DNA from 4 places in the Jeotgalibacillus sp. 10bf12 genome. Region 1 is predicted to be linked to each of the others. Evidence: predicted binding sites of a transcription regulator. Region 1 holds the regulator's gene; each other region holds the start of a gene.

Region 1 (7,690 bases):
CAAGCTTTCAGGAGAGCGTAGTAGACGTGCTGACTGAGAAAACGAAGCGTGCAGTTGATGAGTATGGCGTGAAGCAGTTGTTACTTGCTGGTGGTGTTGCTGCCAATAAGGGCTTACGTGCACGTCTGACTGAGATGTTTGGTGAGAGAGAGGATCTTGAGCTGGTGATTCCACCGCTTTCATTATGTACGGATAATGCAGCAATGATTGCAGCTGCCGGGACTGTGATGTATGAGCAGGGGAAAAGATCGGCTTTGGATTTGAATGCGAATCCGGGGTTAATGTTGTAAAGGTGAGGACGTCTGCTGAAAAAGCAGGCGTCTTTTTTGATTGAAGCTAATTAAAATTCCAAATGAAATAATAAGTACCAATATTAATCGCACACAGTGCAATTCCAATCAGTGAAGGCAATAAAAACTTAATATGTGCACGATTATTTTTTGCTCTGCCTATGATATGAAGAATGGCGAAAAGGATTCCTGCAAGTGCGATGATCGGAAACGCTCTCCCTATAAAAATGAACACCTCCCAAAATAAATCTATACCTGGCATCAGATATATGAAGAAGCTTAGGATACTTAAAAATAGTCCAATTAAAAACGAGAAATGAGACATAATACAACCTCCTTTTATCAGAATGACATTGATCGTCTATCCATTCTTCGTGATCACTTTCTCAATCAATGTCCAGCCTATAAAAATAACCAAAATTGATGCAAGAATGACTGTCAGATAATTAAATAACACATTGAAATCCACTTCATTGATAAACATTGTAGCACCCGGATAGTCAGCTCTATATTGAAAAAACAGTGAGTTGTTATCAAATACAAAAAGAGAAATGAGTACGCCAATCATCGTACCGATTATGACGGATAACCAAAACTTTTTAATGGTCATTCTCCTTTCTAAAAGCATCTTATAAGGTATCATAATAGAACTTCTACAATTGGAAGTGAATTTCCTCTTAAATAATTAAGTTTATTGAAAGAGGTAAACTTTTATTAACAGCAATTATACTCCCTTTGATTAAATAAACCCCGGGGCGTACAATACAGATAAAGAGAAATGAAACGGAGATGTAAGCCATGGAACGAGACATTCAAGTATACATAGATAGTGAAGAAAAGCGTACGCAGCTTTATAAAAGAACGCTGTGGGTTGTTGTACTGTCACAGATATTTGGTGGAGCGGGGCTTGCTGCAGGGATTACAGTAGGCGCTTTGCTCGCTCAGGATATGCTCGGGACAGACAGCTATGCAGGGCTGCCGGTGGCGTTGTTTACACTCGGTTCAGCAGGAGCGGCACTTTTAGTAGGAAGGTTGTCTCAAAAAGCGGGAAGACGGATTGGATTAGGTGCCGGTTTTGTGACAGGAGGTATTGGTGCGCTTGGCGTTGTCGGGGCAGCAGTTTGGGATAGTGTTCCGCTACTTTTGGTTTCACTGTTGATCTACGGAGCAGGAACGGCATCTAATCTTCAGGCACGCTATGCCGGAACGGATCTGGCAAATGATAAACAGCGTGCAACAGCTGTCAGTATCGCGATGGTCGCCACCACTTTTGGTGCAGTAGCCGGGCCGAACCTGGTCGGTGTCATGGGAAGATTTGCTGAATCAATTGGCGTCCCGGCGCTCGGAGGACCTTTTATTCTTGCCGCAGCAGCTTATATTGCAGCCGGACTGGTGCTGTTTGCTATGCTCAAGCCTGATCCTCTGTTAATCGCACGTGGACTGTCTGAAGCTACAAAAGTAGAAACAGCACCTATTGAAACGTTTGATGTTTCCGGTCTGAAAAGAAGAGGCGTGATTACTGGGGCGGTGGTGATGGTGCTCACGCAGATCGTCATGGTCGCTGTCATGACAATGACGCCGGTTCATATGGGACATCACGGTCACGCGCTGAGTGCGGTCGGATTAGTAATCGGCCTTCATATCGCAGCTATGTATCTGCCTTCATTAATTACAGGTGTACTTGTCGATAAGCTAGGGCGGACATTTATGGCGTCAGCATCAGGAATAACTTTACTTGCAGCAGGCGTAGTAGGCGCACTTGCACCCGGAGAATCATTAGCAGGAATGATTGTCGCACTGATGCTGCTTGGGCTCGGGTGGAACTTCGGTCTGATCAGTGGAACAGCAACGATCATAGATGCCACACATCTTTCAGTGCGTGCAAAGACGCAAGGATCAGTGGATGTCTTTATTGCTTTATCAGGAGCAGCAGGCGGTGCACTTTCCGGTATGGTTGTCGGGGCGACGAGCTTTGCAATGCTGTCACTCGGAGGTGGACTATTGTCTCTCATTTTAATTCCAATGATTTTCTGGGCAAGAGGAACAAAATCGATGAGAAGCGAAACTCAGCTGTGAAAAAGCTGGGTTTTTTCTGTGGATAAGCTGTTGATAAGTTAGAAATAAGCTGTATATAACTCGGTGTGTCTTTTATTGTGGATAATGTTAATAAATGTGTACAAACCTGTGGACAATGTGTATAACTATGTTAAAAAGCATGAATCCGCTGTGTGTAGTGTGCATAACTCTGTGTATTGTAATTGTTCTGTCACACTCCGTTCACATTATATACATATTTGATTTGCAATTTTCACACAAATATAAGCGAAAAGTTATTCACAATTGCCTGATATTTCGGATTTGGAAGGATGGGAGAGGATACGTGGGAATCGGTGAGAATTTGGGTGGGGGAGGGGTTTGAGTTTGTGAAAAGTGTTCTAGGTTTTTACAGCGGATTTTTTTAAAAGTCAGTAGGTATAATGACATAATTTCTGAGACCGCCTGCCAAATGTCCTGAAAGCCACATGTAATTTCCTGAACTCCCGCAGTAATCTTCTGAACCTCACGCCGAATCTCCGGAACAACCGCTATAATCTCCTGAACCACACCCCAACACACAAAAAAACAGGAACCCAAAAAGGATTCCTGCACAAACCTCACTCACTCAATTCCTCTTCCAGCTCAGCCCACTCTTCAAGCAGCTGATCCATCTCAGCTTTTGCCTGATCAATGGCCTGGTTGGATTCCATCACCCGCTCATGATCCTGGAAAATCTCAGGGTCACACAGCAGATTTTCATGCTCTTCAATCGTACCCTCGAGCTCTGTAATCAGCAGCTCAATTTCCTCAAGACGTCTGCGCTTTTTACGTTCAGCCTTCTGCTTTTCCTTATCAAGCGCAAAGGCTGATTTGTCAGTCGGCTTTTCAGCGGCAGGTGCTTTCTCAAGTCGCTCACGTTCTTCAATAGCCGCAAGCTCAGCTATTTCACTCAGTTTCTCCATATAGTAATCATAGTCGCCGAGATACTCAGTGCTGCCATCAGGTGACAGCTCAAGCACCTTTGTCGCAAGCCTGTTGATAAAATAGCGGTCGTGCGATACAAAGAGGATCGTCCCCGGGTAATCGATCAGCGCATTCTCCAAAATCTCTTTGCTGTCGAGATCAAGGTGGTTGGTCGGCTCATCTAAAATCAGCAGGTTCGATTTCTGCATCATTAGCTTCGCAAGTGCAAGGCGTGCTTTCTCACCACCGCTCAAAGTTGCAACAGGCTTCAGCACGTCATCCCCTGAAAAGAGGAAGTTGCCAAGTACCGTACGGATATCCTTTTCATTTTTCATCGGATAGTCATCCCACAGCTCATTCAGCACCGTTTTATTTGAATGCAGTTCTGCCTGCTGCTGGTCGTAGTAGCCAATGCTGACGTTCGATCCATATTGAATCTGACCAGCAAGCGCAGGAATTCTTTTTACGATCGTTTTTAAAAGGGTGGACTTCCCGACACCGTTTGGCCCGATCAAAGCGATACTATCCTCACGCGTGATAGCCGCATTGATATTACTTGAAACGGCATTATCATAGCCTACAGAAAGATCCTGCAGCTTCAAGACGTCATTCCCACTCTGGCGGTCAATCGAAAAGCCGAAGCTTGCTGATTTTTCATCACCTTTCGGACGGTCCATTTTGTCCATCTTCTGAAGCTTTTTACGGCGGCTCTGTGCCATTTTCGTCGTCGAAGCCCGTGCGAGGTTCCGCGCGACAAAGTCTTCCATCTTTGCGATCTCTTCCTGCTGCTTTTCAAATTCCTTCATCTCACGCTCATAATCAAGCGCCTTCTGATCAAGATAGCGGCTGTAGTTGCCGTGGAATTTCTTCGAACGCTTTCGTGAGATTTCCACAACCTGATTAACGATTTTATCTAAAAAGTAGCGGTCGTGTGAGACGATTAAAATCGCGCCCGGGTAACCCTGCAGATAAGACTCCAGCCAGCTGAGTGTATCGATGTCCAGGTGGTTAGTCGGCTCATCGAGGATCATCACGTCAGGCTTGGTTAAAAGGAGTTTACCCAAAGCAAGACGGGTCTTCTGACCACCGCTCAACGTCGAGATTGGCGTGTCGTAATCAAACGACTGAAAGCGCAGACCGTGAAGTACGGTTCTGATATCTGCTTCATATTGATACCCGCCGGCGTCCTTGAACTGAACCTGAAGCTCATCATATTCAGTCATCACGCGGTTATAGCGTTCTGCGTTTTCGTATACGTCAGGGTCCGCCATCTGCTGCTCGGCTTCACGCAGGCGTTTTTCCATGTCTTTTAAGTAATCAAATACAGTCATCATTTCTTCCCAGATCGACAGCTCGGATTCAAGTCCGCTGTGCTGTTCAAGGTACCCGATCGACACGCCTTTTGGTTTATTAATATCGCCGTTATCATGCGAAAGCTGACCTGCGATAATTTTTAAAAGGGTAGACTTCCCGGCGCCGTTTCGGCCGACAAGTGCGATCCGGTCTTTCGTCTGGACTTCAAGCTTTATATTAGCAATAATCTCTTCTGCGCCAAACGACTTGGAGAGATTATTGACCTGTAGTAAAATCATTCGCTCACCTCATTTTTCTTCCTATCTAAGTGTATCGTACCAGCGTTATGATAAGCAACGAACTGTCATTGTGAAAAAACTTGCATACTTTGCAAGCGGATACCTTAATGGTGTATGATACAATAGGGACTTGGATTGTATTTAAAAGGAATTTGTTTTTTAAAGATATAGATTTGGAAGCGTTCACAGCTTCACTTTACATGCGGTGCCAGGCGCACTGTTGGATTTAGGGGGAGTACAGGAATGAGTCAGGAACAAATGAAGATTCCTCAGGCAACGGCGAAGCGACTGCCGCTTTACTACCGTTTTCTGAAGAACCTGCATTCATCAGGAAAGCAGCGTGTTTCTTCGAAAGAGCTGAGCGATGCTGTAAAGGTTGATTCAGCAACAATCAGACGTGATTTTTCTTATTTTGGTGCACTTGGCAAAAAAGGTTATGGTTATAATGTTGAGTACCTGCTGTCCTTTTTCCGTAAAACACTTGATCAGGACGAAACGACAAAGGTCGTGCTGATTGGGGTCGGAAATCTTGGTACAGCGTTTTTACATTATAATTTCCTGAAAAACAATAATACAAAGATTGAAATGGCGTTTGACGCCGATCCTAAAAAAGCTGGAACTTCAATTGGAGAAGTACCTGTGTATGCGATGGATGACCTTGAAGAAAAGGTGAATGCGAGCAACATTGAAGTGGCGATCCTGACTGTGCCTGCTGGTCCTGCACAGGGAATCACAGACCGGTTGATTGATCTGAAGGTAAAGGGAATTCTGAATTTCACACCTGCGAGACTCTCTGTGCCTGAGCATATGAGAATCCATCATATTGATCTTGCCGTCGAGCTTCAGTCATTGATTTATTTCCTGAAAAATTACGGGACAGATGACGTAGAAACGTCACAATTATAAGAAATATAGAATAGCCAAAAAGCTTGATTTAATTTATGATATAAGAAGAAAGAGGAGGTGCATGCATCATGTTACCAGGCGGAATCAGCCTTGCCGTGATCGCAGTCGTTGCATTATTAATTTTTGGTCCTAAAAAACTGCCGGAGCTAGGGAAAGCAGCAGGCAGCACCCTTCGTGAATTCAAGGATGCAACAAAAGGACTTGCAGATGACGACGATGATGTAAAAGAGTCAAAGAAAGACGAAAAACAGCAATAATTACGGGATGGTGGCCATATGAACCAGCAAGATATGACCGTCCATGAACATATAGGTGAAATAAGAAAACGACTCATCATTGTAGTCGTTTTCTTTGTCATTGCGATGGTGGGAGGGTTTTTCCTAGCCGAACCGCTGATGAAATACCTTCAGTCTTCAGACGAAGCAGCATCGATGACATTGAATGCATTCCGGGTAACGGATCCTGTAAAGATCTATTTCCAGATTATCATGTTCACTGCGTTGATCATGACGGCACCAATTATACTGTATCAGCTTTGGGCGTTTATCAGTCCGGGTCTGCAGGACAGAGAACGGAAGGTAACGCTTAGTTACATTCCTGCATCCGTCATACTTTTCCTGACAGGCCTTGCGTTTGCGTATTTTATCTTATTCCCATTCGTTGTCCGTTTCATGATGAACCTGTCGAACAATCTTGAAATTGAACAGGTCATCGGGATCAATGAATTCTTCCAGTTCTTATTCCAAATGACAATCCCGTTCGGCTTTTTATTCCAGCTGCCGGTGATCATGTTATTTGTCACAAGACTGGGGATCGTTACACCAATGTTTCTGGCAAGCATCCGTAAGTACGCATACTTCGGACTGCTCGTCGTCGCAGCCTTTGTGACGCCGCCGGACATCTTCTCACACATGATCGTAACCGTACCGCTGATTTTACTTTACGAAATCAGCTTGTGGATTGCGAAAATCGGCTATAAGAAAGCTCAAAAAGCAGAAGCCGAACAGCGTGAGCTAGAAGAACAGGAGCGCAGGGAGCGGATCGACCGCGAGCTTGCGAAAAAAGAAGCAATGAAAGAAAACAGCGGGGAGTGATCCCGGCTGTTTTCTTTTTGTGGCGGTGGTTCGGCGTTAAACCTGGCTTGTTCGCCACTCATATGCTGATGTTCGATACTTACAACCAAGGGTTCGACGCAAAATACGTGGTGTTCGACGTATCTCATGACATGTTCGCCACTTCATGACCAAATACCCATCCCATAAACCTCCTTCCACAAACAAAAAAGCAGCGGCCAAATAGCCGCTACTTCTTCTCATTCATATGCTTCTTAATCTTAAAGTGGAGTCCGATCAGCCTGAGTCCCGCCCCGATATCATACGTTGCGAATGCAACAAACAGGTAGGCAAAGAAGCCCCAGCCGTTTTCGTTTACGCTGTTTACAGCGAAGTAGACGAAGAATACCCCAAGTATCAGATAGAAGACTCCGTGTCCTAATGGAGATTTCATTTAGAAAATCCCTCCCAGTGCAAAGCGCCACAGTACGAATACTGCTTCATTCATTTCAATGATCCGCTGAATTTCATCAGCAAAGAAGAACTGCGTCATCACGACAAATGTGTTGATCGCCATATGCGCGATGATTGGTACGATGATTCGTTTAGTATATGCATAAAGGAACGCAAATGCATAACCCATTGCCGCATAAATCAGGATATGGGTGAAGTCGAAGTGGATCACCGCAAAGATCAGCGCACTGATCAGTCCTGAGATGAAGAAATTGTATTTACGATAGAACCAGCCGAAAATCACGCCACGGAACACAATTTCCTCTAAAATCGGTCCGATAATCGCAACTGCAACAGCTGCGAGCGGGACGTAAGACAGAAGGCTGATGATATCAGC
Region 2 (7,690 bases), 210 kb from region 1:
GGAATCGCCTGAAGGGTTTATAACCTTTCAGGCGTTTTTCAATTCAGGCGGAGTAGACGTTTGTTCTGATCCAGCTCTGATCCATGCTATACTGAATTCGAGAGAAAGGCGGAATGCTTGTGCAAAAATGGTATAATATTTTCCCACAAAATACAGGCTTGAATATATATATTTGGATTATCTTTTGTATGCTGCCGTTTTATTTTATTTTCAGGTCATCCGGCTGGGTTGAGATTTCAGTCGGCGTGGCGATGATTCTGGTGTTTTTTGCAGCTTACCGCCTCACTTATTTAACTAAAGGCTGGGTGAACTACGTCTGGGTGGGGATTGCGATTGCGATCAGTATTGCAATGACGATTCTGTTCGGATTTGTGTACTTTGCGATTTTTCTATCGTTTATGATCGCAAGCGTCCAGCATAAAGTAGGTTTTTTCACACTGTATGGAATTCTAGTCGGTTCTACAGTAATCACCGTCAACATTGCCTTTTTTACACAGGATCAGTTGTTTTTCACGCAGTTTCCATTCGTGCTGATCAGTGTGATCGGTGTGATTTTGCTGCCGCTTAATTCATACAACAGAATGAAGCGAGAGAAGCTTGAAGGGCAGCTTGAATATGCACAAAAGCGGATTTCAGATCTAATGGTTATGGAAGAGCGTCAGCGGATTGCCAGAGACCTTCATGACACGCTTGGCCAGAAGCTTTCATTGATCGGACTGAAAAGTGACCTTGCTGCAAAGTTGATTGCAGCAAATCCTGAAAGTGCTAAAAGTGAACTGAATGACATTAATCAGACAGCAAGAACTGCCCTGAAAGAAGTGCGGGAGCTGGTATCAGATATGCGCGGAACGAAGCTGGATGAAGAAATTACCCATATTCGTGAACTGCTGCACGTGGCACAGATTAAACCTGAGGTTAAGGGGAATCCGGTGCTTGAGAATGTACCGCTTTTAGTGGAAAATGTGGTGAGTATGTGTCTGAAAGAAGCTGTAACAAACGTTGTAAAGCACAGCAGTGCCACAAGTTGTAAAGTCATGATCGAACAGCTGCCTAAAGAATTAAAAGTGACTGTTGAAGATAATGGGAAAGGCTTCATGCTCGACCGTTCAATAGAAGGAAACGGATTACGAGGCATGAGAGAGCGCCTGGAGTTTGTTAATGGAACACTTGATGTAGAAAGCGGACTCGGCACAAACATTACGATTTGTGTGCCGACTATTCTGAAGCAGGTGTCTAAGGAGGAAGCGCTATGATCAAAATCGTGTTAGCTGAAGATCAGACAATGCTGCTAGGAGCGCTTGGCTCCCTGCTTGATCTTGAAGAAGATATTGAAGTGATCGGAAAAGCAAAAAATGGTGAAGAAGCCGTTGAAGTGGTCAAGTCACTGAAGCCGGACATTTGTATTATGGATATTGAAATGCCGCTGAAAACAGGTCTTGATGCAGCTGAGGAATTAAAAGATGAACCCTGTAAAATCATTATCCTGACCACCTTTGCAAGACCGGGCTATTTTGAAAGAGCCAGGAATGCAGGCGTCAGCGGCTACTTGCTGAAAGACAGTCCGAGCGAGGAACTGGCGCGTTCGATCCGTACCATTATGGAGGGGCGCAGAATCTACGCTCCTGAACTTGTTGATATGGCACTCACAGAAGCAAACCCGCTGACAGAGCGCGAACGTGAAGTTATGGAGCTCATCGCAGAAGGAAAAACAACCAAGGAAATCGCTGGTACACTTTATATCACAAATGGCACCGTCCGGAACTATATCTCAGTCATACTCGACAAGCTCGAAGTCACAAACCGGATCGAAGCCATCTCCCGCTTCCGAGAGAAGGGTTGGTTTAAGTAACTTTCAATCCGGATTTTATGTTTAATAAAGAATGATGTTCAACGAAAGCTGGCTCATAGTTATATTTCTTTTCGCTACTCTCTTTGTATGCGATAGTAATTCAGGTTCATTGGAGTGGAAGGCGGGGACATCGGAGCGATTAGTGGAACAGCTGAGACCCCGCAGGCGAAGCCGAGGAGGCTCAGCGACCACCGCTCGGAAAGCCTCCGCCTGAAACGGAAATGAACCGGTTCTTGTGCAATCATCAATTCCTACATACAAATGTGCTCAAACAATCCTATCACATGAAAAATCACGTATAATCATATATAATAAAAATAATACTATATGTGAAATCATTCACAATATCGTCAATAATTAATGATCGGAGAGATTTGATCTATGAATCAACTTTCGCAATATGCGAAGCAATATAAAGGCACTCAATTGCTAATGGTCCTGATCGCTTTTTTGACCGGAGTAAGTATCATTGCACAGGCCTACTTTATCGTCCGTATTGTAGACGAAGTATTTTTAAAAGGGGCAGCCTTATCTGATGTTGTACCACTCTTTGGCTGGCTGGCTGCGGCACTGATCGCACGTGCCATGCTGACCTATGCAAGCGGTCGGACTGGTTCCTGGCTTGCAGCAAAGGTCAAGCAGACAATCCGTGAAAAACTGCTTGAAAAATACGCAGGAAATCCTGTACAGGCTTCGCTTCAGGGGCAGTCGGGACGCAAGGTTAGTGTACTGATGGACGCAGTCGATGAAGTCGACAGTTATTTCAGTAAGTATATTCCACAGCTCACGTTAACGGCTTTTATCCCGCTGATGATTATCATTACAGCGTTCTGGCAGGACTGGATTACCGGAACGGTTTTACTTGTTTCAGCACCATTTATTCCATTGTTTTTTATCATTATTGGGATTAAAACGCAAAAGAAGTCTGAGGAACAGCTTGAGCAGCTGTCAGCTTTTTCAGGGACGTTTCTTGATACACTTCAGGGTCTGACTACGCTGAAACTGTTCGGTCAGGCAAAAAAACAGCGGGATACAATTGAAGACAGCAGTCTGAAGTTCAGGGATGCAACGCTTGAAGTACTGAAGATTGCCTTCATCTCCTCGCTCGCTCTTGAATATATTTCAATGCTTGGTGTTGGACTTGTCGCACTCGAGCTTGGACTGAGACTGATCTACTTTGAGAGCGTCACATTTTTCACAGCGTTTTTCATGCTCGTGCTTGCACCTGAATTTTATGTGGCAATCAGAGAGCTTGGCAATGCATTTCACACAGGGCGCGGCAGTATCGGTGCTGCTAAGTTGATTGATGAAGAGCTGTCAAAGGAAGAAGACCGTGTAAGCTGGGGCAGCGAAAAGCTCTCAACCACCCAGCCGCCGCATATTCAATTTGCCCAGACTGTTTTTCAATACAGCAAGGAAGGGTTCGGTCTCGGACCATTACAGGCAGATATAAAACCTTATGAAAATATTGCACTGATCGGTAAAAGCGGGTCAGGAAAGTCGACTGCACTGAATCTGCTCAGCGGGCTGATTGCACCTACATCAGGAGCCGTCAAAGTGAATGGCAATGATCTTTCCGATTATGAGGAAGAAAGCTGGTTTGATCAGCTCAGCTATATTTCACAGCAGCCGTTTATTTTCTCAGGGACGCTGGCTGATAATATTGCGATCGGCAGTAAAAAAGAAGCGACGCGTACAGAAATTGAAGCAGCAGCTGAAAAAGCCGGGCTGACTCCGCTGATCGAAGCGCTTCAAAAAGGACTTGATACACCGGTTGGAGAAGGCGGAAGAGGACTTTCTGGCGGAGAGAAACAGCGTCTTGCACTTGCGAGAGCATTTCTTAAAAAGCCTTCAGTCATTCTCTTTGATGAGCCGACAACAGGTCTTGATTTGAAAACAGAGCAGATTCTGACAGCTTCAATGAAAGAACTGTCAAAGGATGCAACAGTGATTACTGTTGCACACAGACTGTATACGATTAGAAATGCTGACCAGATTCTCATGCTTGAAGATGGACATCTTATAGTGAAGGGACAGCATCGCGATTTATTATCAGAGCCCGCCTATCAGGAAATGGTGCAGGGAGGTGGCGCAAATGCGAGATCTTAGTATTGTTTTAAGACAAATTGCAGCTGAAAAGAAAAATGTCTGGTACTCTGTCCTGTTTGGTTATGTCGGCGGTGTGACAGCAGCAGGTCTATTTGCAGCCAGTGGTTATCTGATTTCCAAGGCTGCGCTGATTCCGCCTGTTTATACACTGACACTGCTGATTGCGTTTATTAAAGTATTCGGTCTGGTGAAAGCCGGATCTAAATACGGTGAGCGGATGGTGTCTCACCGCGCGACCTTTAATATTCTTGCAGGAATCCGCGTCCGCTTTTTTGAAAAGCTTGAACCGCTGGCGCCAGGTATTTTTCAGAAATTCAGAAGCGGTGATTTACTTGCGCGGATAACAGGTGACGTTGAAAGTCTTCAGAATTTCTTTCTACGCGTCTACTATCCGCCGATTGTTTTAGTTTTTGTATTTATAAGTGCCATGCTTTTCACCACGTTTTATTCATTCTGGTTCCCGCTGATCTTTGCAGCAGGCCTTCTGTTAACCGGACTTGTCATTCCGGCGTTATTTGCACTGCGCAGACAGAAGATTGAAGAAAAAGTGAGAGAATCACGTGCAGCACTTTCAACAGATACAGCTGAAGTGCTGTATGGATTCAGAGACTTGAAAATTTATCAGCAGCTGGACGAAAAGGGCGCGTCCCTTCGCCAGTCATCAGCTGCCTATATTGCAAATCAGGAAAAAAGCAGCAGTCAGAGTATGTTTAACCAGTCAGTCAACCAGTCAGCAGGACTGTTGATTTCCTGGATTATACTCGCAGCAGGCGTTTATCTCGTTCAGCAGGGGCAGCTTGACGGATTATTCCTTGCAATGCTTGTCATGCTGTCGTTGAATATTTTTGAAAATGCAGCGCCAATGGCTGTGCTGCCACCGCATTTAGAAGATAGTAGAAAAGCTTCTTCACGCTTAAATGAAGTAACAGACATGGAGCCTGTCACTGCATCAGAGCCGTATGAAATACTTACGGATGAAGCGCCGGCGATTTCCTTCGACTCTGTTTCTTATACACATGAAGGGGAAGAAAGACCGGCTGTTGATCACATTTCCTTTGAAATCAAAGCAGGTTCAAAAACAGCAATTGTCGGCGCGAGCGGCTCTGGTAAGTCAACGATCTTTCAGCTGCTGCTCGGCGTGCTCAGAACGAATGACGGCGACATTACGCTGCAGGACCGTCCAATCCGTCATATCAAATCTGAGGACATCTGGGAAAAAGCAAATGTTGTTATGCAGGAAAATCACTTTTTCTTCGGAACGATCAGAGATAACCTTCACATCGCAAGAGAAGGACTGGCGGATGAAGAAATGCTGTGGGTGCTTGAAAAGGTTAAACTTTCAAGATTCACACTTGATGACCCTGTGCTTGAAAAAGGGGAGAACCTGTCAGGTGGAGAGCGTCAGCGTCTGGCGATTGCACGGGCGCTGCTCAGAAAACGCAGCTTATGGCTGTTTGATGAGCCACTTAGCTCCATTGATAATGTGACGTCTTCTGAGATCATGCGCTACCTTGAAGAGCGCACAGAAGACGCGACAGTCTGCCTGATCAGCCATCAGCTGAATGGTCTTGAGAAAATGGATCAGATTATTGTCATGGACGGCGGGCGGATTGCTGAACAAGGTTCATACGAGGAGTTAATGGCTGCAAGAGGCATGTTTTATGAAATGAAGAAGATTGAGCAGGAAATATTAGTGTAGAAAAACCGCCGCTCAGGCGGTTTTTCTTTTTGGATGTTGGGGGGTTGAGCAGGGCAGATGTCGGTATTTTGGCTGGAGATCTATCTATCTGGTCCGAGGTTGCCGCGATCCACCCGGGAAGTTATCACAATCCGCAGCCAGGATGTCGCATTTCCCACCAAACTTGCAGCAATCCGTTACACTTCCCGTCATCATATGACCATCTTCCCCTGCTCAAAAACCAGAATCAATGGTACGATAACCGTAGAATACTGTACAGGAGACGAACGGATATGGCAGATTATTTTACTAGAAAAAAGCGTGAAATTGGCGTCAACCTGAATGAAGTGCAAAAGCAGGCTGTTCTCCATGGAGATGGCCCGCTTCTTTTGCTTGCCTCACCGGGGTCGGGTAAGACCACAACCATTATGATGCGGATCGGTCACCTGATTGAAGAGCGTGGTACAGATCCTGCGCGCATTAAAGGCGTCACTTTCAGTAAAGCAGCTGCCGATGATATGAAGCAGCGCTACAAAAGAATGTTTCCCACGTTGCCGGAAGTGGATTTTTCAACGATTCACAGCCTTGCCTTTGCAGTGGTGCGTGATTATCTGAGAAAAGAGCATAAAGCCTGGCAGCTGATAGAGGGTCCGGTTGAAGACCCGTCAGATTATACGGCGAATAAAAAACTGCTGCTCCGCACACTGTTCCAACGTTTCAACAAGGAAGCAATGACAGATGATCAGCTTGAGGAAATGTCCAATTATATCAGCCTGATAAAAAATAAGCTGCTACCGAGAAAAAAGTGGGGGTCTATTGTTTGTGAAGTAACCAATGCAGAGCAGATTGCAGCTGAGTATGAAGCGATCAAACGAAAAGATCCTGAGAAACTGCTTCTTGATTATGATGATATGCTTACACTAGCGCTTGAAGCTTTTGAATCAGATCAGAAGCTTTTAAAGAGGTATCAGCAGCGCTATGATCACCTGCTGACAGATGAAAGTCAGGATACGTCACTCGTGCAGCATGCCATTGTTGAACAACTGGTTGAACCGCATCAGAACCTGTGTGTCGTAGCCGATGATGACCAGTCAATCTATACATGGCGGGCAGCTGAGCCGCAGTATTTGCTTGATTTTAAAAAGGTGTATCCTGAAGCGAAAGTTTTAATGATGGAGCAAAATTACCGTTCCACGCCTGAAATCGTCAATGCAGCGAATGAATTTATTAAACGGAATAAAAACCGCTATGAAAAGAATATGTTTACTGAAAATGAAGAAGGTGAACCTGTCAGTATTAAGGTATTCCCTGATTATGAGGATCAGGCAGCATACTTAGCGCAGGAGCTTTCAAAGCTTCATGATTACAGAGATGCCGCTGTGTTATACCGGACGAACAGCTCTTCTATTCTGATTATGAATGAGCTTGAGCGTGCGCGGATTCCATTTTATATGAAGGATTCAGACGTGCGGTTTTTCAGCCACTGGATTGTAGAGGATATCCTCAATTTTATGCGGCTCACCTTTAACAACAGCCGTACTGACCTGTTTGAAAAGATCTCAATGAAGTGCCTGGGCTATGTGACGCGTCAGCAGCTGTTTGAATTGAGAAAGCAGTCTGAAGAAGGCAGTGTATTTGACCGTTTACTCAAGTTGACTTCACTTAAGGATTACCAGCGCAAACAGATCAATGGACTGAAGCGGGCTTTTGAAAGAATGGAAGGCGGAGAGCCTTACCGCGTCATCCGTATCATCAGAGAGCAGGCGGGCTATGACCGTGCGCTTGAAAAAATGAGTGAAAACCTTGGCTTTTCAATCGAGTATTTACATGATGTGCTTTCAACACTAGAGCAGATTGCACAGAAAGAAACAGGCATGGTTGCTTTTGCGAATCGACTGAAGCAGCTGGAATCACTGTTGAAAACCTCAAAGTTTAATAAGCAGGAAAATGCCGTTACGCTGTCAACGCTTCATAGCTCGAAAGGACTGGAGTTTAAAAAGGTATATATGCTGGACCTGATTGCTGATGTGATTCCATCTAAAAGTGATGTAAAG
Region 3 (7,690 bases), 800 kb from region 1:
TCTTCAGCTGCTTCACACTTGTTAAGCCGACCATTACGTTTTCGAGTACAGTCAGGTTTTTGAATAGATTGTACTGCTGAAAAACCATGCCTGTTGACGTTCTTAACGCCAGAATATCCGACTTACCTGCCGACTCAGCGTCCACCTTTTTACCGTTGAGCTGAACGATTCCGCTGTTTGGCTGCTCGAGAAAATTGATGCAGCGCAGGAGCGTTGATTTCCCTGACCCGCTTGGACCTAAGATCGACACGACTTCCCCTTCACGAATGTCCAGGTCAATCCCTTTCAGCACGTGCTGTTTGTCATAATATTTATGAATATTTTCAAGTTTTATCATCATGCAATCCCTCTTTCATATCTGCGCGCCCGCTTTTCAAGTCTGACAAGCAGCCGTTCAACAGCGATGCAGAGAATCCAGTAGACAATCGACACCGCAATATACACTTCAAAAAATGCCAGACCGCGTGAGCCGAGAATTTTCGCCTGTCCCATGACGTCAATGACACCAATAATGAATACTAAGGATGTATCCTTGATCGTGCTGATAAACATATTGCCAAGGTTAGGGATCGCAACAGTCAACGCCTGCGGGAAAATGATTTTCGTCATCATCTGCACCGGGCTCATCCCGATCGCCTTCGCTGCTTCAAACTGCCCACGGTCCACTGATTCAATCGCAGAACGGATCGTCTCAGACAGATAAGCCCCGAGGTTAATTGAAAACGCCAGTAGCGCATACACTTCAGGCGAAATACTGTTCACATCTGCTGATAAAAACACACCGTATTCAATCTGCAGGTAATAAATCACTTTCGGGATCCCGTAAAACACCAGATAGATCTGTACGAGTAATGGCGTTCCCCTGATAAATGAGACGTAGACTGATGTAATCACGCTCAGTACAGGCACCTTGTAGATTTTAATTAAAGCTGTCGCAAGTCCGATCAGAAGGCTGATCACCATAGAACCCACGGCAATCCCTATCGTAATCGGCAGTCGCGACAAAATCGCGGGATAGCTTTCTATGATAAAGCCGATATCCAGTAAATTTTCCATACACTCTTACCCTCCGGACGCTTATTCAGGAATATATTCTCCGCCGGTCCACTTCTGTGACAGTTCAGCTAATGTACCATCCTCTTTCAGCTGCCTGATGATCGGATCAATTAAGGCCTTCAGCTCCTCGCCTTTTTCACCGTGCTTCAGCACAATGCCCATCTGATCATTGACAAGCGACTGTCCGACAATTTCAACGCCCAGCTCATTTTTCTCAAGCACGTTATTCATCATAATCGGATCATTCACATAGGCATCTACGCGTTCGTTTTGCACGTCCTGTAAAATCTCAGCAGGCGTTCCGCTTTCACTGTACGTTAATTCAATCGGAGTATCCGCTGTCTCGTTATACTCTTCAAGCAGCAGCGTATAGGAATCACCCGCGAGCGCACCCACCTTCTTTCCTTCAAGGTCCTCAATGGTCTGAATATCCTCTCTGCCTTCCTTCACAGCAATGACCGTTTCAGCTGCAAAATAGGACTCATCTGTAAATAAATACTTCTCCTCGCGCTCAGGTGTTTTCGCTACCTGATCAGCTACCGCCTGAATTTTATTGGATTCAAGCGAAAGAAACATACTGTCCCATGGAACCGCCTTAAACTCGAATGTATAGCCATCAAGCTCCTCATCAATCGCTTTTACAACATCCACGTCATAGCCTGTCAGTTCATTGTTGTCATCTGCAAAAGCAAATGGCGGATAATCATTCTGCGTTCCGACCGTAATGACCTCATCGCCATTTGACGCCGTCGTTTCCTCTGAAGAACAGCCGCTTACTACACCTGCTCCAGCCAGTAAAAATAGTGATAAGAATAAAGGTTGATGTCTTTTCATTATGCAAGCTCCTTTTATGTATATAATGTAAATTAATGTAATGGATTAGCTTTTTAAAGTCATATTTCCATTGTTGAACACACTACGCTCCCTTTTTCCTTATCTGCAACCGGCAATATAAAGGGCAATCTCCTGATAAACACAAAAAAACCACTTCCAATAAGAAAGAGGTTTTAATCTGCTTCTTATCTCTCAGAATGACAACATTCTGCAGGAATTAGCACCTCTCATCAAATGATGGTTGCTGGACGTCATCGGGCCTGTCCCTCGGTCTCTCTGGATAAGTTATTTAATTTTTCGATAGTTAGAATAGTATGCGACTTTTAAGCTTCTGTCAAACAGATTTTTCTTCTTTTTACACACACTCACATTTTCTTAAAAATTGAAAGCGTAACCAACGCAATATCCCGACACTTTTTACGTATTGAGCATATTAAAAATATTTCGGGACATAGTAACAGCATCTATTTTAATTTGGGGGAGGAACAAAATGAAACGACAAACCGGCACTTATTATTGGCCTACTACTTTTCCGGATGCACCGTCTTATCCTGTACTAGAAACAGACCTCATCTGTGATGTACTGATTGTTGGAGGCGGAAGTTCAGGGGCGCAGTGTGCACATTACCTGGCTGGCCATGACCTGGATACAGTCGTGATCGAAAAATCAACGATTGCTAGCGGAAGCACTGTGACGAATACAGCGATTTTGCAATATTCAGGTGAAAAGATGTTCACCAGTTTAGTGAATACATTCGGAGAAGACTACATTGCAAGACATTTGCAGCTGCTGCAGGAGGCGATTGATGAGATTGAAGCAGCCTCCAAAAGCAGTTCAATCGACTGCGAATTCACCAGAAGAGATACGTTATATTCCGCAAGCTGTCCGGAAGACGTTGCCAAGCTGCAAAAGGAATATGAGTATTTAAAGCAGCATGATTGTGAGGTCGACTTTTTAAAAAGAGATGAGATTGAAGCGAAGTATCCATTTAGCAGAGAAGCAGCGATTTATTCCTATCGCGACGGTGAAATTAATCCATTCAAATATACGCATGCGCTATTTGAAGAGGCAGTGGCACACGGTGTACGTGTATATGAGCATACTGAAATGAATGGACAGCACGTCGATCAGGGCAGCGGCAATATGATTGTGACAACGAAGAACGGTTATGCCATAGAGGCGCGTCATGTGATTTTTGCTGCAGGTTATGAGGGCATGGATATTAAAAAAGAGAAGAAAGCTTCTTTTGAAAGTACCTTCACGATTACCACTACTCCGGTTGATGACCTGTCTGCATGGTACAACCGGACACTTCTCTGGGAAACCGCACGTCCCTATATTTATGTACGGACTACGAAAGACAACCGGGTAATCATTGGCGGACTGGATGAAAATACAGATGAAGAAAGAGACAGAAATAGTAAATTAACTCATAAAAAATATCAGTTAATTAAGGAATTTAATAAACTGTTTCCTGATATTCAGGTGGAACCTGAGTTTTATCTGGCTTCATCCTACGGTGGGATTGTAGATGGGGTACCTGTCGTTGGGAATTACAAAGAATTCCCGGGCTGTTATTTCGTGTTTGCATTTGGTGATAACGGGATGGTGTATGGGCAGGTGTTAGCAAAGCTTGTTGCTGAGGAGATTGTGAAAGGGGATAGTGCGGGTCTGGCGATGTATTTGCAGGATCGGCCGATATTAAATCAAGCAAAAAGGCCGTGACAATCCCGGCCTTTGCTTTTTTAATCTTCATCCGTTGTTAATTCTACATATATGCCTGTTGTTAAAATGATGACGAGAAAAAAGAAGATTAACGATAGTACCATTTCACTCAACTCCTACCATGTGATAAATCCTCTGGAACCTGGTGGTGCATGCTGAATCATCTGGGCGATCGGGATCGCGTATGCGATGATGATGAGTAAGAAGGCGATGCCAATCCACAGCCACCAGTTTTCAAGTATTTTCGGTGTTGCCCGTTTATCACTTTCAGCAAGCGGAAACTCAACAAATTCATGCGGCTCAGCCTTTGGTGAGACGAATGCGCTCATGATCACGATATAGAGCAGCAGCATGGCTGAAAGGAAAAGAATGCTTCCGCCAACGGCCATTGTGACGTGGTTTGTCAGGATGCCATCAAACCACTCCATTGCGGATTCATGGCCGTTGTAACCTGAATATGCTGTTCGGCGAGGCGCGCCGAGCAGTCCGAGAATATGCTGCGCTGTACTCATTAACAGCATCCCGACTGACCATAAGCCAATCTGGATAAAGCCTAATTTTTTCATGGTGTTCGAGAACTTTCTTCCGGTTAAATACGGAATTAGCCAGTATGTCAGCCCCATGAAAGTCATAGCAACAGGCGTTCCGACAGTAATATGGAAGTGACCGACGATCCAGAGTGTGTTGTGCACGATTTCATTCAGCTGAAAGCTTGCGTTAATGATTCCGCCTGCTCCTCCCGGAATGAAGAAGGCCATGGCCACGAAAATGGATGTGAACCGCAGATCTCTCCACGGAAGCTTTGTGAACCAGCCGAATAACCCTTTCCCGCCATTCTTACGTCCAGCCCGCTCGAAGTTTGCAAACATGGAGAATGCCGTCATGAGAGACGGAATAATCACCATAAACGTTAATACGACCTGCAGGAACTTCCAGAAGTCAGAGATGCCGGGCTCCATTAGCTGATGGTGAAAGCCGACAGGAATGGAGAACAGGATAAACAGGACAAATGCAAGACGTGCAAGTGAATCACTGAAGACCGGCACGCCGATAATTTTCGGCACAATTGTATACCATGCCATATAAGCAGGCAGCAGCCAGAAGTAAACGAGCGGGTGACCGAAATACCAGAACAGCGTCCGGCTCAGTTCCACATTGATCGTATCCACCCAGCCGAATGCCCATGGAATATACTGAAATAACACTGTCGCGACGACACCAAGGCATGCGATCAACCATAATACAATGGTCGCTACTGTCATAAATGCAAAAAGCGGACTGAGCTCACCGCGGTTTGCTTTTCTCCATTTCACGTAATGGCCAATGAGTCCAAACCCCATAATCCAGGAGCCGACGACAAATAATGCAAGACCCACGTAATACCACGGGTTAGCCATTAAAGGGGCGTAAAATGTATAAAGAACGGATGCTTCTCCGATCACAATCATAAATGTCGCAAGAATCGTTCCTGCAAGCATGACCAGAAATCCGATCCAGTTCCAAAGCAATACCTTCGGACCGAATGCGCCAAGGCTTTTACTCATACCTGAAATGAAAAAGGCAAAAATGAAAAATGTCGTAAATATAAGTGCAAGTAACACGCCATGTGCGGTTAAAATCTGATAGTAATCCAGCCATGCCGGAAGCTCCAGTGCGTCGTTACGGATAAATACCTGCAGCAGACCGGCAAGTGTTCCGATTAAAAATGCGGTGTAGGCAACACCAATATTCCAGAGTGCGAGTTTACGTTCTCCAGCTGCGATCATGATTCAGTCACCTCAATTTCCCTGTACATAAAATGATGACCTGTTCCGCAGTATTCATTACAGATGATCAGATATTTCCCCGGCTCTTTAAAGGTGTATGATTTTGTCGTCACCTGACCGGGCACAACCATCATATTGACGTTTGTGTTATCAATCGTAAAACTGTGAACCACGTCTGTACTTGTTACTTTAAAAATAATTTCTTTGCCAACCGGCACTTCTAACGCCTCTCCGCCGTCGTAAGCAAAAGCACTTGCGATGATCGCGGCCTGATACGTATCATCATCCAGCTTTTTAACACCCGGCTCGTTAAATGGAGCGGTTTCTCTTACCTTTTCAGGATCGATCGTCTGGATTCCGCCAGCAGGTGTGTGATCGTGGGCAAACGCATTGACACCGACAATACTTAAGAATGCGATCAGGCATACTGTGCCGAACACGAGCCATATTTTTTCGTACTTATGAAGATGCATGGTGATTCTCCTTTAAGGTTATTGGGATAAATACATCAGGTAAACAGCTACCCACATTGCGACGATGACAAATCCAACAAAAAACACGCTGATGAGTGTGCCTTTCAGATTTTCTTCATTCGCCTGTTGTTTCTTAGCCATTTCAGTTCCCCTCTCCAACATTCATATTGGGTTAAGCGTAAAGGAATCACGGTTTGACCACTGTGATAAAAGTCACATCTGTGACAAAAATTTACCTGGAACTACGATTCTTTCATTTTTTCGCCAAATTTCTTATATGGGCTCTATAGAATCTGGCTGCTGATTTCCGCTTCAGGGGGACGCTTTCCGCGGACGAACGCTCAAGCCTCCTCAGGCAGAAGAACACTGCCTTCCGGGGTCTTTCACGATCGTTTTTCCGCAGGAGTCGCCCCCTTACGCTCCAATCATCAGCTGTGAAATATCAACGATGGACTTTAATAAAGTGATAATAGAAAGATAAATATAGCTTTGTGCTATTTTTCTAATCGTTTTACTGCACTTAGATTTTATTCGGAATATGATTTGGTAATACAAATAAGTTTGTTTTATTTAATCGATTAAGTTAAAAAAGACAACAAAAAAACTACTATTCTCTGAAGTGAGAGTAGTAGCTGGTTAGTCAATCCGGCAAAGTGTCAACGGACAGTTTTCGCATTGGATTTCGTTTTTTAAGTAAGCCAGGTCACGGATGAGGATCTTTCCGTCGCATATTGAGATGATCTTCTGTTTTTTCAGCTCGGATAGCATCCGGTTTGCCACTTCACGTGCCATTCCGCAAAAGTTGGCGAGGTCCTGATTGGTGAGGGATACGTCAATTAAGAGCCCTTCTGACTTTTGAATGCCATAGCTATTGGATAAACGGATCAGTGTAGAGTAAAGGGCACCCTTTTTGCCGTGAAGCAGCAGGTCACGAAAGCGGGTCTGTGTCTTCCGCTGATTCAGGCACATCCATTTCATAAATGCAGCAGCAAGCCGCGGGTTTTTCTGAAATTCAGCTTCCAGCTCGTGAATCGGATATACATAGCACGCGACGTCCTCTTTCACCTTTGCATCAAGCATGTAAGTCGCGTCATCAGCGTACAGATACACTTCCCCAAGCAGCTGATTCTGCCCGCAGATCCGCAGCGTCAGCTCACGCCCATCCGTATTCACCTTACTCAGCTGAACTTTTCCTTTTGCGATAAAAAACAAATGTTTAATCTTATCACCCTCACGGAACAAATAACTGTCTTTAGCGAAGCTTTTCACATGATGAGACAGGGACAGTAATTCTTTCAAATCGTCTGGAATTGGTTCGGTTTCTGCATACATGCGGCTCGGCCTCCTAAAGATGTATTTTTTATAATTGTTTAAGTATAGCATAGGTGTGGTGCCTAAGGAGACGGATCCTGGTGATTATTTCTATAAAATAATTGAACCGCTTAATGTCTATTCCAATACGTTCAGCGGTTCAATTAACTCGAATCCATCCTCATTAAAAAACCGGACTCTGACGTTGCCGGGTAATAAAGATTCATCGATACTGTCGAGGAGAAACATATCTGGGCCAACGACAAATTCATTATTGGGCAAAATCGTCATTTCTCCTGGCATTCCACCGTAAACTTTATCCTCAAAATCTTCCGGATCACACGATATCACATACCCTTCATAAGGGAATGCATCCCAAATCTCCTCATCATCAAAAAGAATTTCTACACAAAAATCGACAGGTCGATTAGAATGATTCAGGTATCTGACAAACACCTCAAGCTCTTCTTCCTGAGGCAAATATTTAATATAGCTGGTGTCCTGGTCCATTTCGATTGCGGGAT
Region 4 (7,690 bases), 620 kb from region 1:
AAGGTTTCCGTTTCTTCTTGTCATTCGGATTCGCGGAATTAATCAGACTGATTCTGCTTTTGATCGTCACAACAGGCGTGATGCTTTATTATTCTGTTCCGCTTACAATCGTAACGATGCTATCTATACCATTTTTGGCAATCGCAGTTTATAAGTTTGATAAAAAAGTACATCCTGCTTTTCGGGGTGTAAGAAAATCATTTGGTAAGCTGAATACGAATGTGCAGGAAAATATCAGTGGTATTAATACTGTAAAGTCTTTATCTAGAGAAGAGCATCAGATTAATAAATTCAACAGCTCAAATCAGGATTATAAAGAAAAATACTTATTTACATCAGATGTATGGGCGAAGTACTTCCCACTGATGGAATTCCTTGGGAATATCAGTGTTGTGATGTTGCTCGGCTATGGGGGTTTTCTTGTTGTTAATGGAAGTCTTACTGCAGGGGAACTGACGGCTTTTTACAGTCTGGTCGGCTTTATTATCTGGCCGATTATGAACCTTGGGTTTACCATTAATCAATTCTCTCAGTCAAAAGCTTCAGGAGAACGTTTACTTGAAATTCTTGAAGCAGAAGAAACGATTCAGGAAAAGCCTGATGCAATCGAACTCACTCGTTCTTCAGGGGAAGTGGAGTTTAAAAACGTTTCATTAAACTACACAGCTGATGATGAAAAAGCCATTAACAATGTATCTTTCAAAGTCAACAGTGGGAAAACAGTCGGTCTGATCGGTGCAACAGGGTCAGGTAAGACGAGTGTTACGCAGTTGATAACCAGATTTTATGAGCCGACAGAGGGTTCTGTTTTAATTGATGACAAAGAGGTAAGTGATTACACGATCAGGTCTCTTCGTAAAAATGTCGGATTCGTTCTCCAGGAATCTTTCCTGTTTTCATCAACGATTAAAGCTAATATTGCATTCGGTAGACCTGAAGCAAAAATGGATGAGATCATTGATGCAGCGAAGAAGGCTGAAGCGCATGATTTTATTATGGAGATGCCGGATGGCTACGATACGATGCTCGGAGAAAGAGGGCTTGGTTTATCAGGAGGTCAAAAACAGCGAATTGCCATTGCGCGCGCGATCTGCCTGGACCCAAGTATTTTAATTCTTGATGATGCGACAAGTGCTGTAGATATGCAGACAGAATTTAAAATCCAAAAAGCATTAAAGGAAGTCATGAAGGGACGCACAACACTTATTATCGCCCACCGGATTTCTTCTCTGAAACATGCGGATGAAATCTTTGTGTTTGATAACGGTGAAATCACTCACCGGGGTACACATGATGAACTCATTCAGCTCGAAGGACAATATAAAAGAATTTACGATATTCAGTATAAGGATCAAAAATCACTTTCTGCAACGGGAACGAGGTGAAAAGATGAGCAGTGAGCAACGAATACAAAACAGATTTAAATATTCTACAGATCAGGTAATTGAAAAACCGTTTAACTGGCTCCAGCTTTGGAGGTTATTCAGATATTTAAAGCCTTATTCAAAAAAACTGCTTCCATTATCTATTATTATGGTACTGGTTACAACGGCAGTCAGACTGGTTATACCAATCTTAATTGGTATGTATGTCATTGATGAAGCAATCGCCGGCAGAGATGGCAATCTGCTGATGCAGCTTGTCGGGGTAATCGCAGGACTTTATATCATCAACTATATTGCCAACATTTTCAGAATTAAATGGATGAACATTCTCGGTCAAAGTGTGATTTACGATTTACGTAAACATTTATTTACTCATGTCCAGTGGCTGAGTAACCGCTTTTTTGATCAGAGATCAGCAGGTTCGATTCTTGTAAGGATTATGAACGATATTAATTCACTGCAGGAATTATTTACAAACGGTGTTATTAATCTGCTGATGGATATTCTCATGCTGATTGGTATTTTTATTGTGTTATTTACCATCAGCCCTGAGCTAGCGATGGCGGTTATGATTGTGCTGCCGGCAATGTTCTTTATTTCGACTAAGCTTCGAAAGAAAATCAGAAGATCATGGCAGACTGTTCGATTAAAACAGTCAAAGCTGAACTCTCATTTAAACGAAAGTCTTCAGGGGATGAGAATTACACAGTCATTTACACAGGAAAAAGAAAATGCACAGTATTTTGAAGGGGTAAACAATGAAACCTTCGAAAGCTGGAGAGATGCGACGAAGAAAAATGCAACATTCAGACCGCTTGTTGAAATGACGAATGCAGTCGGCTCAGCCATCCTGATCTGGTACGGGGCTTCGCTGATTCAGAGTGGAAACCTTCAGATCGGTGAGTTCGTCACATTCGCTTTCCTGATCGGCATGTTCTGGGAGCCGATTTCAAGACTTGGTATGGTCTATAATCAACTGCTCATGGGAATGGCTTCATCTGAAAGGATTTTTGAGTTTCTGGATGAACAGCCAAACGTAGCAGAAAAGAAAAATCCAATTGAACTGGATGAAATTAAAGGTGATGTAGCATTCAATCAGGTTGATTTTGCTTATTCAGGAGACAGAAAAGCACTTAACGGGATTAACCTTGATATTAAAGCTGGAGAAACCATTGCGCTTGTTGGACACACAGGTTCAGGTAAGACAACGATTGCCAATATGGTTACCCGCTTTTATGACCCTACAGCAGGTTCAATCAAAATGGATGGACATGATTTGCGGGATGTCTCACTTAGAAGTCTGCGTTCACAAATCTCGATTGTACTTCAGGATACATTTATTTTCTCTGGGACAATTAAAGACAATATCCGTTTTGGATTTCCCCATGCAACGGATGAACAGCTTATTGATGCAGCAAAGGCAGTAGGTGCGCACAATTTTATTCAAAAGCTGCCAAAAGGGTATGACACTGAGGTTGAAGAAAGAGGTAATATCCTTTCTGTTGGAGAACGTCAGTTGATTTCATTTGCGAGAGCGCTTCTTGCAGATCCCCGCATTATTATTCTGGATGAAGCAACAGCTTCGATTGATACAGAAACAGAAGTCGTGATACAAAAAGCACTGTCAACATTATTAAAGGGAAGAACAGCAATTATTATTGCACACAGACTTTCCACGATACGTGATGCAGACAGAATTTACGTTCTTGACCATGGAAACCTGATGGAGAACGGAAATCATGATGAATTGATGAAGCATAAAGGTATTTATCAGGGACTTGTTCACTCACAGTTTACGATGCAGCAGAATACAGGATGATAAGGAGCTGATCAGACAATGTCTGGTCAGCTTTTTGACTATAATTTGAACAACTTATTACGGTGGTGTGAATCTTAAGCATTGAGAATTGAAATAAGCAATGAAGGCAGATATACTAAAATTAAACCTTTGTGAAGGACGTCACAAATTGTTCATGTTCAACATATCACATACACAGTTAATGTTGTAAAAGGTTTGAGAAACAGTGGTATAGTAAATTTACTAGTATGAAGTTTTTTAGGAGGGAAATCATGTTGGAATTAGATGGCGTTACGCTCAGTAGGCTCTTAACAGCTACTACCCTTATATTCCATGTTATTTTTGCCACCATTGGTGTTGGGATTCCAGTAATGATTGCAATAGCCGAATTTATGGGTTTAAAGAAAAAAGACCCTCACTATTTAATCCTTGCCAGACGTTGGGCAAGAGGGTTTACAATTACGGTTGCGGTCGGGGTTGTGACAGGAACGGCGATTGGTCTTCAGCTTTCATTATTATGGCCAAGCTTTATGCAGGTTGCCGGTCAGATTATTGCGCTTCCTCTCTTCATGGAAACATTCGCATTCTTTTTTGAAGCAATTTTCCTTGGAATCTATTTGTATACATGGGACAGATTTAAAAACCGCTGGTTACACTGGCTGCTTAATATTCCGATCGTCATCGGTGCAACCTTATCAGCTTTCTTTATTACCACGGTAAATGCATTTATGAATACGCCTCAGGGATTTGATATCATTGATGGTGAAACGGTTAATATCAGCCCGCTGGCTGCAATGTTTAACCCGGCGACACCTACAAAGGTATTTCACGTCATTACATCAGCCTATATGACATCAGCATTGATTCTGGCTGCTATCACGGCTTTTATCATTCTGATGAAAAAGGGAACAGATTATCACAAAAAAGCACTTAGATTGACAATGACTGCAGGACTGATCTTCGCAGCAGGGACTGCGCTTGCAGGTGACCTTTCTGCCAAGTTTCTTGCAAAAGAGCAGCCTGAAAAGCTGGCTGCTGCTGAATGGCACTTTGAAACAGAATCCAATGCAGACCTGATATTATTTGGAACCATAAATGAAGATAATGAAATTAGTAATGAGATACGGATACCAGGGATGTTAAGTTTCCTTGCCGGAAATTCATTTGATACTGAAGTGATCGGTCTAAATGAATTCCCGGAAGAAGAAAGACCACCGCTTTGGATCCATTATATGTTCGATTTGATGGTTGGTATCGGCATGTACTCCTTATTTATTGCCGGATTGTTCGTCATGTTCATGTTTATCAAACGGTTTAATGAATGGAATAAGCTGTTGCTGATGGGTATAGTAGCAAGTGGACCACTTGCCATGATGGCAATTGAATTCGGCTGGATTTATGCTGAAGTCGGCAGACAGCCATGGATTTTAAGAGGGATCATGACAGTGGATGAAGCTGCGACGACATCGGGATCTGTAGGCATTGCATTCGGTATGTTCCTCGCTCTGTATGCAGTCCTTGGGTTCTTCTGTGTTAGAGTATTACTGAGAATGTTTAAGAACAGACCGCCTGAGGCGGAGCTTGAAAAACGCTTCCCTGGAGGCACGCTGGACAGTTAATGTGAAGAGCATAAGCAGTGGGCGGGGAACTTTCCCGCCTGCTGATCCATTTCTTATACTTAACTTAGAAATATGCCAAAGGGAAGGGGTTACTTAAATGAGTTTAGAGGTATTAGGAATCACTGTATTGTGGTTATTCCTGTATGGGTATTTGATTGTCGCGTCTATTGATTTTGGCGCAGGATTTTTTGCTTACTATGCAAGAGTGTCAAAAAGAGAACATATTATGAGTAAGCTGATCAGCAGATATCTTTCACCTGTCTGGGAAGTGACAAATGTATTCTTTGTCTTTTTCTTTGTTGGACTGGTAGGGTTCTTCCCGGATACTGCTTATTATTATGGTACGGCACTTCTACTCCCTGGTTCAGTTGCGATTATACTGATTGCGATCAGAGGATCATTTTATGCATTTGGTAATTACGGATCAAAAGATAGTACGCTTTATTTATTTTTATATGGCGCAACAGGTCTTCTGATCCCGGCTGCATTGTCGACTGCCCTGACAATATCTGAAGGTGGTTACTTAACGGAAGATGAAAACGGTGTGACCTTTCTTGCCGGTGAGTTATTTACAAGCCCTTACTCATGGAGTGTAGTATTACTGGCAATTGTATCTGTTCTGTTTATCAGTGCCAGCTTTTTAACGTATTATGCCGACCGTGCAGAGGATATTGAATCACGGGGGATTATGAGAAAGTTTGCACTCTGGTGGAGTGTACCTACAATCGGAGCAAGTCTTCTTGTATTTGCAGGCCTCAGATCACATAACAATGAACACTTTGAACGGGCACTGGATCTATGGTGGATGTTTGGATTATCACTCTTATTTTTCCTGATTGCAGTGTTTTTAATCCAGCAGAAAAAGAAATTTGGTACAGCATTCCTAATGGTGATGCTTCAATTTTTCTTCGCATTTTTCGGATATGGAGCTTCACACCTTCCTTATATTCTGTATCCATATATCACTATTGAGGGAAGTGTTGTGAATGAGACAATGGGTACAGCACTTGTCGTAGTCTTCATTCTTGGACTGTGTTTATTAATCCCATCATTGTATCTGCTGATGAGATTATTCCTGTTTGATGCAGATTATGTGAAAGGAAAAAAATAAGCTCATTTTCCGGAATTTCCTGTGCTAAAATGGAAGTAAGGACATGATAGTGGGGGAAAAACTGTGAAAAAAGAATTTGTAGTAATCGGGCTTGGCCGTTTCGGCGGCAGTATTGTACGCGAACTGGTTGAACAGGGAATGGAAGTCATGGCGATTGATAAGTTTGAAGACAAAATTGATGAGTTCTCAACAATTGCAACACATGCGGTGATGGCAGATTCCACAGATGAAGCTGCACTCCGCAGTCTTGGAATCAGAAACTTTGATCACGTGATTGTAGCAATTGGTGACGATATACAGGCCAGTATACTGACAACCCTTATGCTCAAAGAAATCGGCGTGAAGAAAATCACCGTGAAAGCTCAGAATGATTATCATGAGAAGGTACTAGAGAGGATTGGTGCAGATAAAGTCGTTCACCCTGAGCGGGATATGGGGAAACGGATCGCACACAATATCGTTTCAAATAATGTACTTGATTATCTGGAATTATCAGATGAGCATTCAATTGTGGAGATCGCAGCTAACAATGTGCTGATCGGTAATTCAATTATTGAGCTTGATATACGTGCTAAATATGGTATAAATATTGTCGCAATTAAAAGAGGTGACGACATTATTGTATCTCCACAGGCTAATGACGTAATCCGTAAAGGTGATATCCTCATTGTAATTGGAGCGGATAACGACATTAATCGTTTTGAAAAGCGCGTCATGCAATAAAAAAATTCCGGTCTAATGAACCGGAGTTTTTTTATTGCTTTATATTCCACTTGAATTGTATAAATGGAAAAGAGCCTGAGATTTTTCTCAGGCTCTTTTAACATCACGAAACTTCCATAATAATCGGGAGGATCATTGGACGGCGCTTCGTTTTTTCATATAAGAATGGTTCAAGTGTATCTGTAATTTCATTTTTAATTTCTGACCACTGACTGGTCTTATTCGCAAGCACTTTATTTAAATGCTTATAGAGAAGATGCTGTGCCTGATTGATCAGCTCTCCGGATTCTCTCATGTAGACAAATCCACGTGAGATTAGATCAGGGCCTGATGCAATCTTATGATCGTTCAGATTCAGACTGACTACAACAACGACAAGTCCTTCTTCAGACAAAATACGGCGGTCTCTTAAAACGATGTTGCCGATGTCACCGATTCCGCTGCCATCGATATAAACATTACCAGAAGGAATTTTACCTGCGATAGATGCTTCGTTGCTGCCAAGAGCAAGCACATCGCCATTTTCCATCAGGAAGCAGTTCTCTTCCGGAACGCCGCAATCGACTGCGAGACTTGCATGCATTTTCTGCATTCTATACTCACCGTGAATTGGCATAAAGAATTTTGGTTTGATCAGGCGGAGCATTAATTTCTGCTCTTCCTGTGAACCGTGCCCTGACGTATGGATATTGTTAAGTGATCCGTGAATTACGTTAGCACCCGCACGGTAAAGCAGATTGATTGTGCGGTTTACACTGATTGTATTACCTGGAATTGGTGAAGATGAGAAAACAACCGTGTCACCAGGGATTATCTGAATCTGACGGTGCGTACCATTCGCGATTCTTGAAAGGGCAGCCATCGGTTCACCCTGGCTTCCTGTACATAAAATGACTACTTTATCTGCAGGCATTTTATTAAGTGTATGTGCATCAATAAACGTATCTTTTGGTGCATTAATATAACCGAGCTCATGACCGATGTTGATTGCGTTATCCATGCTGCGTCCAAATACAGCAACTTTACGGCCGTATTTAACAGCTGATTCAACAAC

The links. The regulator Rex, encoded in region 1, represses fermentation and respiration genes when NADH is low (regulators of the CRP and FNR family bind a similar motif). The targets are predictions, from matches to a motif close to TTGTGAAATATTTCACAA.
Region 2: cydD (thiol reductant ABC exporter subunit CydD) is a predicted target of Rex. The motif match lies at 2,177-2,194, and genes of this name have one in related genera.
Region 3: DH10bf12_RS03480 (cytochrome C oxidase subunit II) is a predicted target of Rex. The motif match lies at 6,057-6,074, and genes of this name have one in related genera.
Region 4: DH10bf12_RS11170 (cytochrome ubiquinol oxidase subunit I) is a predicted target of Rex. The motif match lies at 3,334-3,351, and genes of this name have one in related genera.

The regions. Positions count from the first base shown of each region.
Region 1 covers NZ_CP200276.1:1,524,870-1,532,559, forward strand. Annotated here, with positions in the region: gene tsaD (tRNA (adenosine(37)-N6)-threonylcarbamoyltransferase complex transferase subunit TsaD) at 1-290, shown strand, start outside; gene DH10bf12_RS08040 (hypothetical protein) at 337-615, opposite strand; gene DH10bf12_RS08045 (hypothetical protein) at 652-900, opposite strand; gene DH10bf12_RS08050 (MFS transporter) at 1,089-2,366, shown strand; gene DH10bf12_RS08055 (ABC-F family ATP-binding cassette domain-containing protein) at 2,945-4,882, opposite strand; gene DH10bf12_RS08060 (redox-sensing transcriptional repressor Rex) at 5,126-5,788, shown strand; gene DH10bf12_RS08065 (twin-arginine translocase TatA/TatE family subunit) at 5,857-6,045, shown strand; gene tatC (twin-arginine translocase subunit TatC) at 6,064-6,882, shown strand; gene DH10bf12_RS08075 (YdiK family protein) at 7,091-7,294, opposite strand; gene DH10bf12_RS08080 (lysostaphin resistance A-like protein) at 7,295-7,690, opposite strand, start outside.
Region 2 covers NZ_CP200276.1:1,316,451-1,324,140, forward strand. Annotated here, with positions in the region: gene DH10bf12_RS06910 (sensor histidine kinase) at 120-1,253, shown strand; gene DH10bf12_RS06915 (response regulator) at 1,250-1,849, shown strand; gene cydD (thiol reductant ABC exporter subunit CydD) at 2,231-3,958, shown strand; gene cydC (thiol reductant ABC exporter subunit CydC) at 3,945-5,657, shown strand; gene DH10bf12_RS06930 (ATP-dependent helicase) at 5,930-7,690, shown strand, end outside.
Region 3 covers NZ_CP200276.1:728,480-736,169, forward strand. Annotated here, with positions in the region: gene DH10bf12_RS03450 (amino acid ABC transporter ATP-binding protein) at 1-337, opposite strand, end outside; gene DH10bf12_RS03455 (amino acid ABC transporter permease) at 337-1,056, opposite strand; gene DH10bf12_RS03460 (transporter substrate-binding domain-containing protein) at 1,078-1,890, opposite strand; SAM riboswitch class I at 2,073-2,177, opposite strand; gene DH10bf12_RS03465 (NAD(P)/FAD-dependent oxidoreductase) at 2,381-3,616, shown strand; gene DH10bf12_RS03470 (b(o/a)3-type cytochrome-c oxidase subunit 1) at 3,733-5,382, opposite strand; gene DH10bf12_RS03475 (cytochrome c oxidase subunit II) at 5,379-5,855, opposite strand; gene DH10bf12_RS03480 (cytochrome C oxidase subunit II) at 5,874-5,996, opposite strand; gene DH10bf12_RS03485 (Crp/Fnr family transcriptional regulator) at 6,492-7,187, opposite strand; gene DH10bf12_RS03490 (hypothetical protein) at 7,305-7,690, opposite strand, start outside.
Region 4 covers NZ_CP200276.1:2,144,054-2,151,743, forward strand. Annotated here, with positions in the region: gene DH10bf12_RS11160 (ABC transporter ATP-binding protein) at 1-1,385, shown strand, start outside; gene DH10bf12_RS11165 (ABC transporter ATP-binding protein) at 1,390-3,204, shown strand; gene DH10bf12_RS11170 (cytochrome ubiquinol oxidase subunit I) at 3,456-4,802, shown strand; gene DH10bf12_RS11175 (cytochrome d ubiquinol oxidase subunit II) at 4,900-5,913, shown strand; gene DH10bf12_RS11180 (potassium channel family protein) at 5,977-6,636, shown strand; gene rnjA (ribonuclease J1) at 6,740-7,690, opposite strand, start outside.